DNA from 3 places in the Pseudomonas sp. FW507-12TSA genome. Region 3 is predicted to be linked to each of the others. Evidence: riboswitches for the same ligand, from Rfam matches in the RefSeq annotation. Region 3 holds a riboswitch; each other region holds the start of a gene.

What was found. Region 3 has a riboswitch for cobalamin ahead of AC3WK8_RS04120 (CbtB domain-containing protein). Riboswitches for the same ligand answer to the same signal wherever they lie in the genome.
Region 1: another riboswitch for cobalamin. It lies ahead of cobO (cob(I)yrinic acid a,c-diamide adenosyltransferase); the one in region 3 lies ahead of AC3WK8_RS04120 (CbtB domain-containing protein).
Region 2: another riboswitch for cobalamin. It lies ahead of AC3WK8_RS26365 (TonB-dependent receptor plug domain-containing protein); the one in region 3 lies ahead of AC3WK8_RS04120 (CbtB domain-containing protein).

Annotation. Positions count from the first base shown of each region.
Region 1 is NZ_JBYSWT010000038.1:47,635-50,879, reverse strand. It holds gene AC3WK8_RS27975 (cobyrinic acid a,c-diamide synthase CobB) at 1-609, opposite strand, end outside; gene cobO (cob(I)yrinic acid a,c-diamide adenosyltransferase) at 620-1,231, opposite strand; cobalamin riboswitch at 1,313-1,549, opposite strand; gene AC3WK8_RS27965 (hypothetical protein) at 1,716-2,297, shown strand; gene AC3WK8_RS27960 (PQQ-dependent sugar dehydrogenase) at 2,367-3,245, shown strand, end outside.
Region 2 is NZ_JBYSWT010000034.1:27,300-30,544, reverse strand. It holds gene AC3WK8_RS26375 (arginine N-succinyltransferase) at 1-183, shown strand, start outside; gene AC3WK8_RS26370 (arginine N-succinyltransferase) at 227-1,294, shown strand; cobalamin riboswitch at 1,516-1,717, shown strand; gene AC3WK8_RS26365 (TonB-dependent receptor plug domain-containing protein) at 1,871-3,245, shown strand, end outside.
Region 3 is NZ_JBYSWT010000003.1:96,571-99,815, reverse strand. It holds gene cobW (cobalamin biosynthesis protein CobW) at 1-556, opposite strand, end outside; cobalamin riboswitch at 654-863, opposite strand; cobalamin riboswitch at 949-1,168, shown strand; gene AC3WK8_RS04120 (CbtB domain-containing protein) at 1,266-1,454, shown strand; gene AC3WK8_RS04115 (CbtA family protein) at 1,465-2,169, shown strand; gene AC3WK8_RS04110 (cobalamin biosynthesis protein) at 2,166-2,567, shown strand; gene cobM (precorrin-4 C(11)-methyltransferase) at 2,812-3,245, shown strand, end outside.

The DNA.
Region 1 (3,245 bases), on a different contig from region 3:
CAGGCGCAGATCCAGGTCATTGAGTTCATTGGCCTGGACCAGGCCCAGATGGCGGCTGGGCAGCTCGATCGAGGTTTCCCGGGACAAGGCTCCATACCAGCGCAACCCCTCGGTCAGGCTGCCTTCGAGCAGTTGCGCATGGCGCAAGGTCCCCACACGGTTGGCCAACACGCCGGCGAACGGCAGGTCCGGCTGGTAGCGCGCCAGACCCAGGGCCAGGGCGCCGAAAGTCTGGGCCATGGCGGTGCCATCGATCACCCCCAGCACCGGTACGCCGAAATGCCGTGCCAGATCCGCGCTCGATGGCGTGCCATCGAACAATCCCATGACGCCCTCGATCAGGATCAGGTCGGCCTCGCCGGCGGCCTCCCACAGCAGGCGGCGACTTTCCTGCTCGCCCACCATCCACATGTCCAGCTGGTACACCGGGGCACCGCTGGCACGCTCGAGAATCATCGGATCGAGAAAATCCGGACCGCACTTGAACACCCGCACCTTGCGCCCCTGGTTACGGTGCAGGCGCGCCAGGGCGGCGGTCACGGTGGTCTTGCCCTGGCCGGATGCCGGAGCGGCGATCAATACCGCCGGGCAATGACGAACATCATTCATGGGTTCACGCTCACAGCTCGATGCCCTTCTGCGCCTTGATACCGGCCTGGAAGGCGTGCTTGACCATGCCCATTTCGGTGACGGTGTCGGCCAGTTCGAGCATTTCCGGCTTGGCCCCGCGCCCGGTCACCACCACGTGCTGCATCGGCGGACGGGCCTGCAGGTCGCTGAGCACCTGATCCAGGTCCAGGTAACCATGCTTGAGGGCAATGTTCAGCTCATCGAGTACCACCAGGCCGATCTGCGGATCGCGCAACAGCTCCCGGGAAACCGCCCAGGCGGCCTCGGCGGCGGCGATGTCGCGCTGGCGATCCTGGGTCTCCCACGTGAAGCCCTCGCCCATCACATGGAACCGTACCTGCTCGGGAAAGCGCCGGAAGAACAGCTCTTCGCCTGTGCTTTCGCGGCCCTTGATGAATTGCACCACGCCACAATGCATGCCATGCCCCATGGACCGTGCCAGCATGCCGAAGGCCGAACTGCTCTTGCCTTTGCCGTTGCCGGTCAGGACCAGCAACAGCCCGCATTCATTGGGCGAGTTGGCGATACGCTCGTCGATCACCGCTTTTTTGCGCAGCATGCGCGCCAGATGACGTTCGTCACGCTCGAGGGATTCACTCATGGAGCAGCTCTCCGTTGGGGCTTGGGGAACGGGGGGCAGGAATGGAAATGGACGGCGCAAGCCTGGCATCGCCCTCCGTGATGCCGTTGGATGAATCAGGCCGGTCTCCGGGCTCGTGAGCGGCACCACTGCCGGACTGCGCGCCTTCCCATGCCTGCTTTCGACACAGTGGCACTTGCGCAATCTTGACTCACCTACCGTTGCGGGGGCAGCGCCGGAATCGTCGCCGGCTCCATCGCTGGAACGGGCCCTGACCGGCTTCCCTGTTTCACTCTGTCGACCCGGGAGTCACAGAGCACCTGAAACAAGTCGCGAAGGTTAGAGGGTTGGGAATGGAGCGTCAATGAAGCGGCCCGCCGCACCCAACGGAAAACTGCACTGCATCAACAAACTGACGCCAATCTTGTGCCACACTGAAAGCAGTGATATCAAATAGCCACTTTCAGGACATGACGTCCCGTCACAACAATAAGGGGTGAGTTCGATGCAAGGCATGATCATCAGCAATCCAAGGCTGGAATTCCTGCGACCGATGCTGGAGCGCTGGTTCGATTGCATTGACCGCTACAACGCGATTCGCGGCGATAACGAAACCCCTTACTGGTTCGACGAGCAGGCCAACCTGGGACTGCTCTCGGCCGCGGCCTGGATGGCCGAGATGGTGACCCTGGAACGCAGCCCCAGCAAGAAGCAGCTCGAAGAAGGTGCGCGCAATGCCCGTACCGATCTGTACCTGGCCACCAAGGAAGAACGTGCCTACATCCAGGCCACCCAGCGCTGGCCACGAGTCAACAACCTGGCCCTGACCCAGGCCCTGCAGGATATCGCCAATGCAGCGAAGACCATCAGCCACCCCAGCGACCTGAAGCTTGGCTGCCTGTTCGTCGCACCTCAAAAGGCCCAGCACAGCGCGACCCCCGAGGAACTGCAAGACATGCTCGACGACCTGCAGAAGGAACACTGCTGCGCCGTGGCCTGGTACTTCCCGTATGCCTACCGCAAGCTGCACAACGAAGCCGGCCACTACCACCCCGGAGTGGCGGTATTGTTCAAGGAAGCTCGCTAAACACAAGGAACCCCAGGGCGCCCATGCTTCTCTATGATTGAATGTTCGCGCACTCATAGGGATATCAGCATGCTCAAGCCTCGCCATACCTTGCTCATCGCCATCGCCGCCGGCCTCGCCGCCTGCGGCGAAACCTCCAGCCTGCAGGTTGCGGACGGCACCGGCCCGAACCCCAAGCTGCCGGAACCCAACCCCACCCTGATCCCCACGCTGAACATCGCTCCGGCCATCGGTTGGCCCGAGGGAGCGAAACCGCTGGCCGCCAGCGGAACCCAGGTCAGCGCCTTCGCCGAGAATCTCGATCATCCACGCTGGCTCTATGTACTGCCTAACGGGGACGTGCTGGTGGCGGAAACCAACGCTCCACCCAAACCGGACGACAGCCGGGGCATCCGCGGCTGGGTAGCCGGCAAGGTGATGGGGCGCGCCGGGGCCACGGTTCCCAGCGCCAACCGCATCACCCTGTTGCGCGATGCCGACCACGACGGCGTGGCGGAGACGCGCAGCGTCTTCCTGGAGAACCTCAATTCACCCTTCGGCATGACCCTGGTGGGCAACGATCTGTATGTAGCCGATACCGACAAGCTGCTGCGCTTTCCCTACCAGAGCGGTGACACCAGGATCAGCGCCAGGGCCACCAAGGTAGTGGACCTGCCCGGCGGTACGCTGAATCACCACTGGACCAAGAATGTCATCGCCAGCAAGGATGGCAGCAAGCTGTACGTCACCGTCGGCTCGAACAGCAATGTCGGCGAAAACGGCCTGGACAAGGAAGAAGGCCGGGCAGCGATCTGGGAAGTGGACCGTGCCAGCGGCCAGCATCGCTTGTTCGCCACTGGGCTGCGCAACCCCAACGGCCTGGCCTGGGAGCCAGTCAGCGGAGCCCTCTGGACAGCGGTGAACGAACGGGACGAGATCGGCAGCGACCTGGTGCCCGACTACATCACA
Region 2 (3,245 bases), on a different contig from region 3:
TACTTCGCCGCGCAGAGCGGCCGGGGCCGCCCATGGCTGTTGAGCAACGACCGCCTGCAAGGTTTCCGCGCCATCGTCGCGCTGCTCGACGAAGCTCCAGAGGAACGTATCGGTCTTGGCCAGGAGATGTTCCAGGCCTTGCAACTGGAGCCCGGCGCTGCCGTGCGGAGCATTGCGCTATGACCCCTTATCGACTCGCAACCGTGGCATTGCCAGGAGCCCGTGCATGATCGTGCGCCCGATTCGCGTCTCCGACCTGCCCGCGCTGCTGCGCCTGCTGGGTGGCAGCCAGCGAGAACTGGACAACCTCAGCACCGACCCCGAGCGCCTGGACCATCGGGTGCGCTGGGCCCAACGCACGTTCGCCGGCCAGGTGGAACGCGCCGACGCCGACTACCTGTTCGTGCTGGAAGATGACGAGCAGCAGGTGATCGGCATCTGTGGCTTGAGCGGTGCCATCGGCCTGCGCGAGCCCTGCTACAACTACCGGCTCGGCATCACTCGCGGCAGCGCCCCGGGACTGGGTATCGAGAAACAGATCCCGACCCTGTTCTTGAGCAACGACATGGCCGGGCAATCCCAGCTGTGCTCGCTGTTCCTGCGCCACGACCTGCGCCAGGGCTATACCGGGCGCCTGCTGTCCACGGCGCGCTTGCTGTTCGTCGCCGAGTACCCGGCGCTGTTCGGCGACAAGCTGGTGGTGGAGTTGCGCGGCCAGGTCGACAGCCAAGGTTGCTCGCCGTTCTGGGACAGCCTGGGGCGGCATTTCTTCAAGATGGATTTCCAGCAGGCCAACCGCCTGTCCAGCCATGGCGGCAAGTCCTCCATCGCCGAGCTGATGCCGCGCCAACCGCTCTATACCTGCCTGCTCAGCCCACAGGCCCAGGCGGCCATCGGCCAGGCCCACGCCAGCACCGAACAGGCGGTGGGCATCCTGCACGACGAAGGTTTCAGCCACCAGGGCTGCATCGATGTGTTCGACGGTGGCCCGCTGATCGAGGCCGAAGTGGCGAAGATCCGCAGCGTGCGTGAAAGCCAGGTCCTGCCGTTGCTGGTGGGCAACCCGGACGAGCAGGCGCCGATGTGGCTGATCCACAACCGGCGCCTGGAGAGCTGCCGCATCACCGCCGCGCCCGGGCGCCTGGTGGCCGGCTGCCTGCTGGTGGACCGCCAGGCCACCAAGCGCCTGCAACTGCAGCCCGGTGACTCGGTGCGTGCGGTGCCACTGCTGGCCTGCCCCGCCGATGCCGGTGGCCAGGCCCAGGTACGCACCTCCCCCGCCATTGCCTGGTAACGCCGGGCAAACCCGCTTGGTATAGCCGCTGCCGCAGGCTGCGCACGACCACGCAGCGAGCGCAAACCTTGCGCACTCCACAATCAAGGCCCCGCGGGCCTTGGCACAGCTTCGCAGGCTCAGCAGCGGCTACCGGAACTGGGCTGGGCGATAACGGCATGACTACGCAGTGGGCGCGATCGTGTCGGCCACAGGATTGACGAACGGCCGGACGGATGTTCAGATGCCGCCCTGTTTCAGGTGCCTCACGCCGCCGTGCGTGAGGTGAAACGGGAAACCGGTGCGCCCCCAGGGGCAAGTCCGGTGCTGCCCCCGCAACGGTAAGCGAGTGCTGCATTCAACACGCCACTGTACCCAAGGTATGGGAAGGCGAATGCAGCCAGCCTCGCAAGCCCGGAGACCGGCCTGAAGCATCTGTTTGGCAATCCTGCGGTGGGCGGGCATGGGCCGGTGTGGGCGCGTGCGCGTGCCTGCCACCTTCTCCCTGCGTGCTTCCCGAAGATACTTTCGAGAAGACCAACAATGACAACAACAGACACTTCCCTTGCGCGCGACTGGCGCGCTGCGCGCCGTTCCATGGGCGGCGCCCTGCTCGGCTGCCTGTTCAGCCCCTGGCTGCTGGCGGACGACACCTCCCTGAAGCTCGACCAGCAGTTCGTCTCCGCCCCGTCGGTGGAGTCCACCACCGTGGCCGAGATGGCCAAGTACGGCAGCAAAGTGGAAATCATCGATCGCCAGCAGATCGAACGCGCCGGCCCCAGCAGCGACATCACCCGGGTCCTGCAGATGTACGTGCCGGGCCTCTACGTGGCGCCCAAGAACGGCCCCTTCGACTACGGCACCTATTCGCTGCTGGGTGGGCGCAACGATGACACGCTGATCCTGCTCGATGGCGTGCGCCTGAACAACCGCCTGTACGGCGGCCTGTACCTGGATACCCTGCCAGCCAACGCCATCGAGCGCATCGAAGTGCTCAAGGGCGGGCAGAGCCTGCTGTTCGGCACCCAGGCGGTGTCCGGGGTGATCAACATCGTCACCCGTAGCCCACAGACCCGCGACGCCTCCGGCGAAGTCAACCTGGGCCTGGACAGCTTCATGGGCAGGAGCGGCGATGCCCGGGCGGAACGCATCGTCAGCAACGGCCTGGGCGATCTCGGCTTGCTGGCCTATGTCAGCCACAACGTCTCCGACGGCTACCAGCCGTTTCGCAACAGCGCCTACAAAAATACCCACGACAAGAAGCGTTCCTATGAGGTGACCACCTTCGGCGCCAAGGCGATCCAGGGGTTCGGCGACGACTCGCGCCTGGAGCTGTTCTACCAGTACACCGACGCCAACCTGGATTTCGCCCGCGCCGCGAACAACAAGAAGACCACCAACGACCGGGTCCAGCAGATCGCCACCGCCACCTTCGAGCAACGCCTGGGCGAACGCTTCAGCTACTTCGTCAAGGGCCATGTCAACGATTGGGACACGCGCTACACCCGTATCAACAGCAACGATGATGGCGGCATCAAGGTCATCAACCACAACGACTACTGGGGCTTCACCGACTGGGGCGTGCAGGCCGAGGGCAAGGCCGAGCTGGACGGCGGCCATGTGCTGGTGTTCGGCACCGACAACCAGTGGTTCAAGGGCCAGGACGACGTACTCAAGATCGACGACAACAAGGCCCAGGCCAACGCCCTGTATACCCAGTTGCGCCCGGTGTTCGAAGCCCTGCCGGACTGGCACCCGAGCATCGGCGTGCGCCACGAGAAAATCAGCGGCGGCGAGAGTGCCACGGTGGGCATGCTCACCTCGCTGTACGACCTCACGCCCAACTGGCAACTGCGCGGCCAGTACGGCAATGCCTTCAAGCTGCCCAACGCCGAGCAGTTGTTCGCCAATGAACCCAATGAAAAAGGCAACCGCAACCTCAAGCCGGAAAAGAGCGTCAACGCCGAACTGG
Region 3 (3,245 bases):
GGATCACCAGGTCGGCGCTGGACAACTGGTCGGCGAACAGCTCGTGCAGTGGCGACTCGTGGTCCAGGTTGGGGTCGAGCTTGCGCTGGGCGTCCACCTGGTCCGGGAAGGCGGCGAAGGTGCCGGCGGCCACGGCCGGGCTGTCGACCACGGTGATCACCGCATCGACGGTGCAGGCGCTGCGGATTTCCGGCCACTGGAAGGCTTGCACCAGGGGCTTGGGCAGGGCCAGGCCGCTGGTTTCGATGAGGATATGGTCCAGGTCGCCACGGCGGGCCACCAGTTCACGCATCACCGGGAAGAATTCTTCCTGCACGGTGCAGCACAGGCAGCCGTTGGCCAATTCGAAGACCCGGCCGCTGGCCTCTTCCTCGGTGCAGCCGATGGAGCACTGCTTGAGGATCTCGCCGTCGATGCCCAGTTCGCCGAACTCGTTGACGATCACCGCGATACGACGGCCCTGGGCGTTGTCCAGCATGTGCCGCAGCAAGGTGGTCTTGCCCGAGCCCAGGAAGCCGGTGACGATGGTGACGGGAAGTTTGGCCAGTGTTTTCATCGGATGCCCTTTTGGCGAAGGAGGCGGGCATACGGGACGACAGGCACGGCGCGGGCCAGGTGCTGATTTCGCCACCGGATCACCCCGCCCGGTTGTAGTGAGAATCTGGGTCGAGGCAGGTCTCCTGGCTGGGGGCTTGCCAGTCCAGGACTGACGCTTCCTGTGCCTTCCCGCCAGCGTCATGGACGCCAGGCAGTGGCCGTGCAGGAATGGAACCCTTCACAGTTGCGGGGGCAGCCGCGGCTTCTACCGCGTTCCCGTCTTAGCTTCGACCGCTGGCCGAAGAACCTCGAAGGCGCAAGGCTACGCAGAGCGCGGAGGACGGTCAATGCACATATGCGGCGGCTTCCCGTGCCAACCGGCGATTGACGGCGCTCCCTTGCCCATGATTTGCTACACAACTTGTTACGGGTGCCCTTCACAGGGTGAAACGGGAAACCGGTGAATCACGCGCTTGCCGCGATGACCAGTCCGGTGCTGCCCCCGCAACGGTAAGCGAGCGAAGTGTCAGATCCACTGTGCCCTGGGCATGGGAAGGCGACACTTGCCGGCATGGCATGACCCGCCCTGCCCCTCGCGAGCCCGGAGACCGGCCCGCAATACACGAATAACAAACCCGCGGTGGGCGGGCGCTGTTGCAAACCCTGCGTGAACGCCACGCGGGGTTTTCCTGCGCCGCTTCCCGCTGACAAACCCAAGGGAACGCGCCATGTCGATCATCAGCAGCACCAGCCATTCCGCCAGCAGCACCGCCACCCTGAGCCAGCGCCTGGTAGCCGCCATCGGTGCCTCGATCCTTGGCGCCTGCCTGGTGTACTTCGCCGGCTTCTCGCATATCGAGGCAGTGCACAACGCCGCCCACGACACCCGCCACAGCGCCGCCTTCCCTTGCCACTGAGACCCGTCCGATGATCAAGCGTATCGCGCAAACCGCAGGCTTCACCGGGCTGCTGGCCGCCCTGCTGCTGACCTTGCTGCAAAGCTTCTGGGTCGCGCCATTGATTCTCCAGGCGGAAACCTACGAAAAGGCCCCGGCCACCGAGGCAGTCCATGAACACGCCCCGGGCGCCATGGCCGGGCACGTCCACGATGAAGAAGCCTGGGAACCGGAGGACGGCTGGCAGCGAGTCCTGTCCACCACCGGCGGCAACCTGGTGGTCGCCGTGGGCTTCGCCCTGATGCTGGCAGGCCTCTACACCCTGCGCGCACCGAGCCGCACTTCCCAGGGCCTGCTCTGGGGCCTGGCCGGCTACGCCACCTTCTGCCTGGCGCCCACCCTGGGCCTGCCGCCGGAGCTGCCGGGCACCGCCGCGGCCGACCTGGTGCAGCGCCAGACCTGGTGGGTCGGTGCCGCCGCGTCCACTGCCGTGGGCCTGGCACTGATCGTGTTCGCCGGCAACTGGCTGCTGAAGTTGCTGGGCGCGGCCATCATCGCCGTGCCCCATGTGATCGGCGCTCCCCAACCGGAAGTGCATTCGATGCTGGCTCCCGAAGCACTGGAGGCCCAGTTCAAGATCGCCTCGCAATTGACCAATGCCGCCTTCTGGCTGGCCCTGGGCTTGATCAGCGCCTGGCTGTTCCGGCGCAAGGGCGAGGATGGCCAGCGGGCATGATCACCGAGCCGGCCCTGGTGGTCGGCCTGGGTTGTCGCAAGGGTTGCCCGGCCAGCGCCCTGCGCGCCCTGCTGGACCAGGTGCTGCGGGCCCATGGCCTGGACCTGGGCCAGGTACAGGCCATGGCCAGCATCGACCTGAAGCAGGATGAACCGGGCCTGCTGGAGCTGGCGCAGCAGTTGTCGCTGCCATTGACCTTCTTCAGCAGTGCCCAACTGGCGCCCTACGACTCCCGCCTGAGCCACAGGTCGCAGGCCGCATTCGAACGCACCGGCTGTCATGGCGTCGCCGAAAGCGCCGCCCTGGCCATGGCCGAATGCCTGCAAGCAGGCTCGGCGCAACTGCTGGTGCCCCGGCAGAAATCCGCCGAAGCCACCTTGGCATTGGCAGGCCCTTGAAAAACGTAGGCGAGGCAGCCAGCACAAGGCGAAAACAAGCGAAAAAGCGCAGTTTACGCGCGGTAAATGAGCATTTTGACCGGGCTGGCGCACCAGCCTGTTTTCAACGCAGCGATGGCAACGCAGATAGTTTTTCAACGGCCTGTTAGCTGTTTGCCCGTAGAATCGCCGCTAACCCCCGCCCTCGATCATGAGCGATCTTCATCATGAAGCCTGCTCGCCCCCTTTTTCACAGGACACTGCCATGACTGTCTACTTCATCGGCGCCGGCCCCGGCGACCCGGAACTGATCACCGTCAAGGGCCAGCGCCTGATCCATCGCTGCCCGGTGATCATCTACGCCGGCTCCCTGGTGCCCCAGGCGGTGCTCGAAGGGCATAGCGCGGTACGGGTGATCAACAGCGCCGAATTGCACCTGGAACAGATCATCGAGGCCATCCGCGAAGCCCATGCCCAGGGCCAGGATGTAGCCCGGGTGCACTCCGGCGATCCGAGCCTGTACGGCGCCATCGGCGAGCAGATCCGTTGCCTGCGGGAGCTGGGGATTGCTTTCGAGATCGTCCCCGGAGTCACCGCCACCGCCGCCTGCGCCGCATTGCTGGGAGCGGAGCTGACCTTGCCCGATGTCTCCCAGAGCGTGATCCTCACCCGCTACGCGGACAAAACCAGCATGCCGGC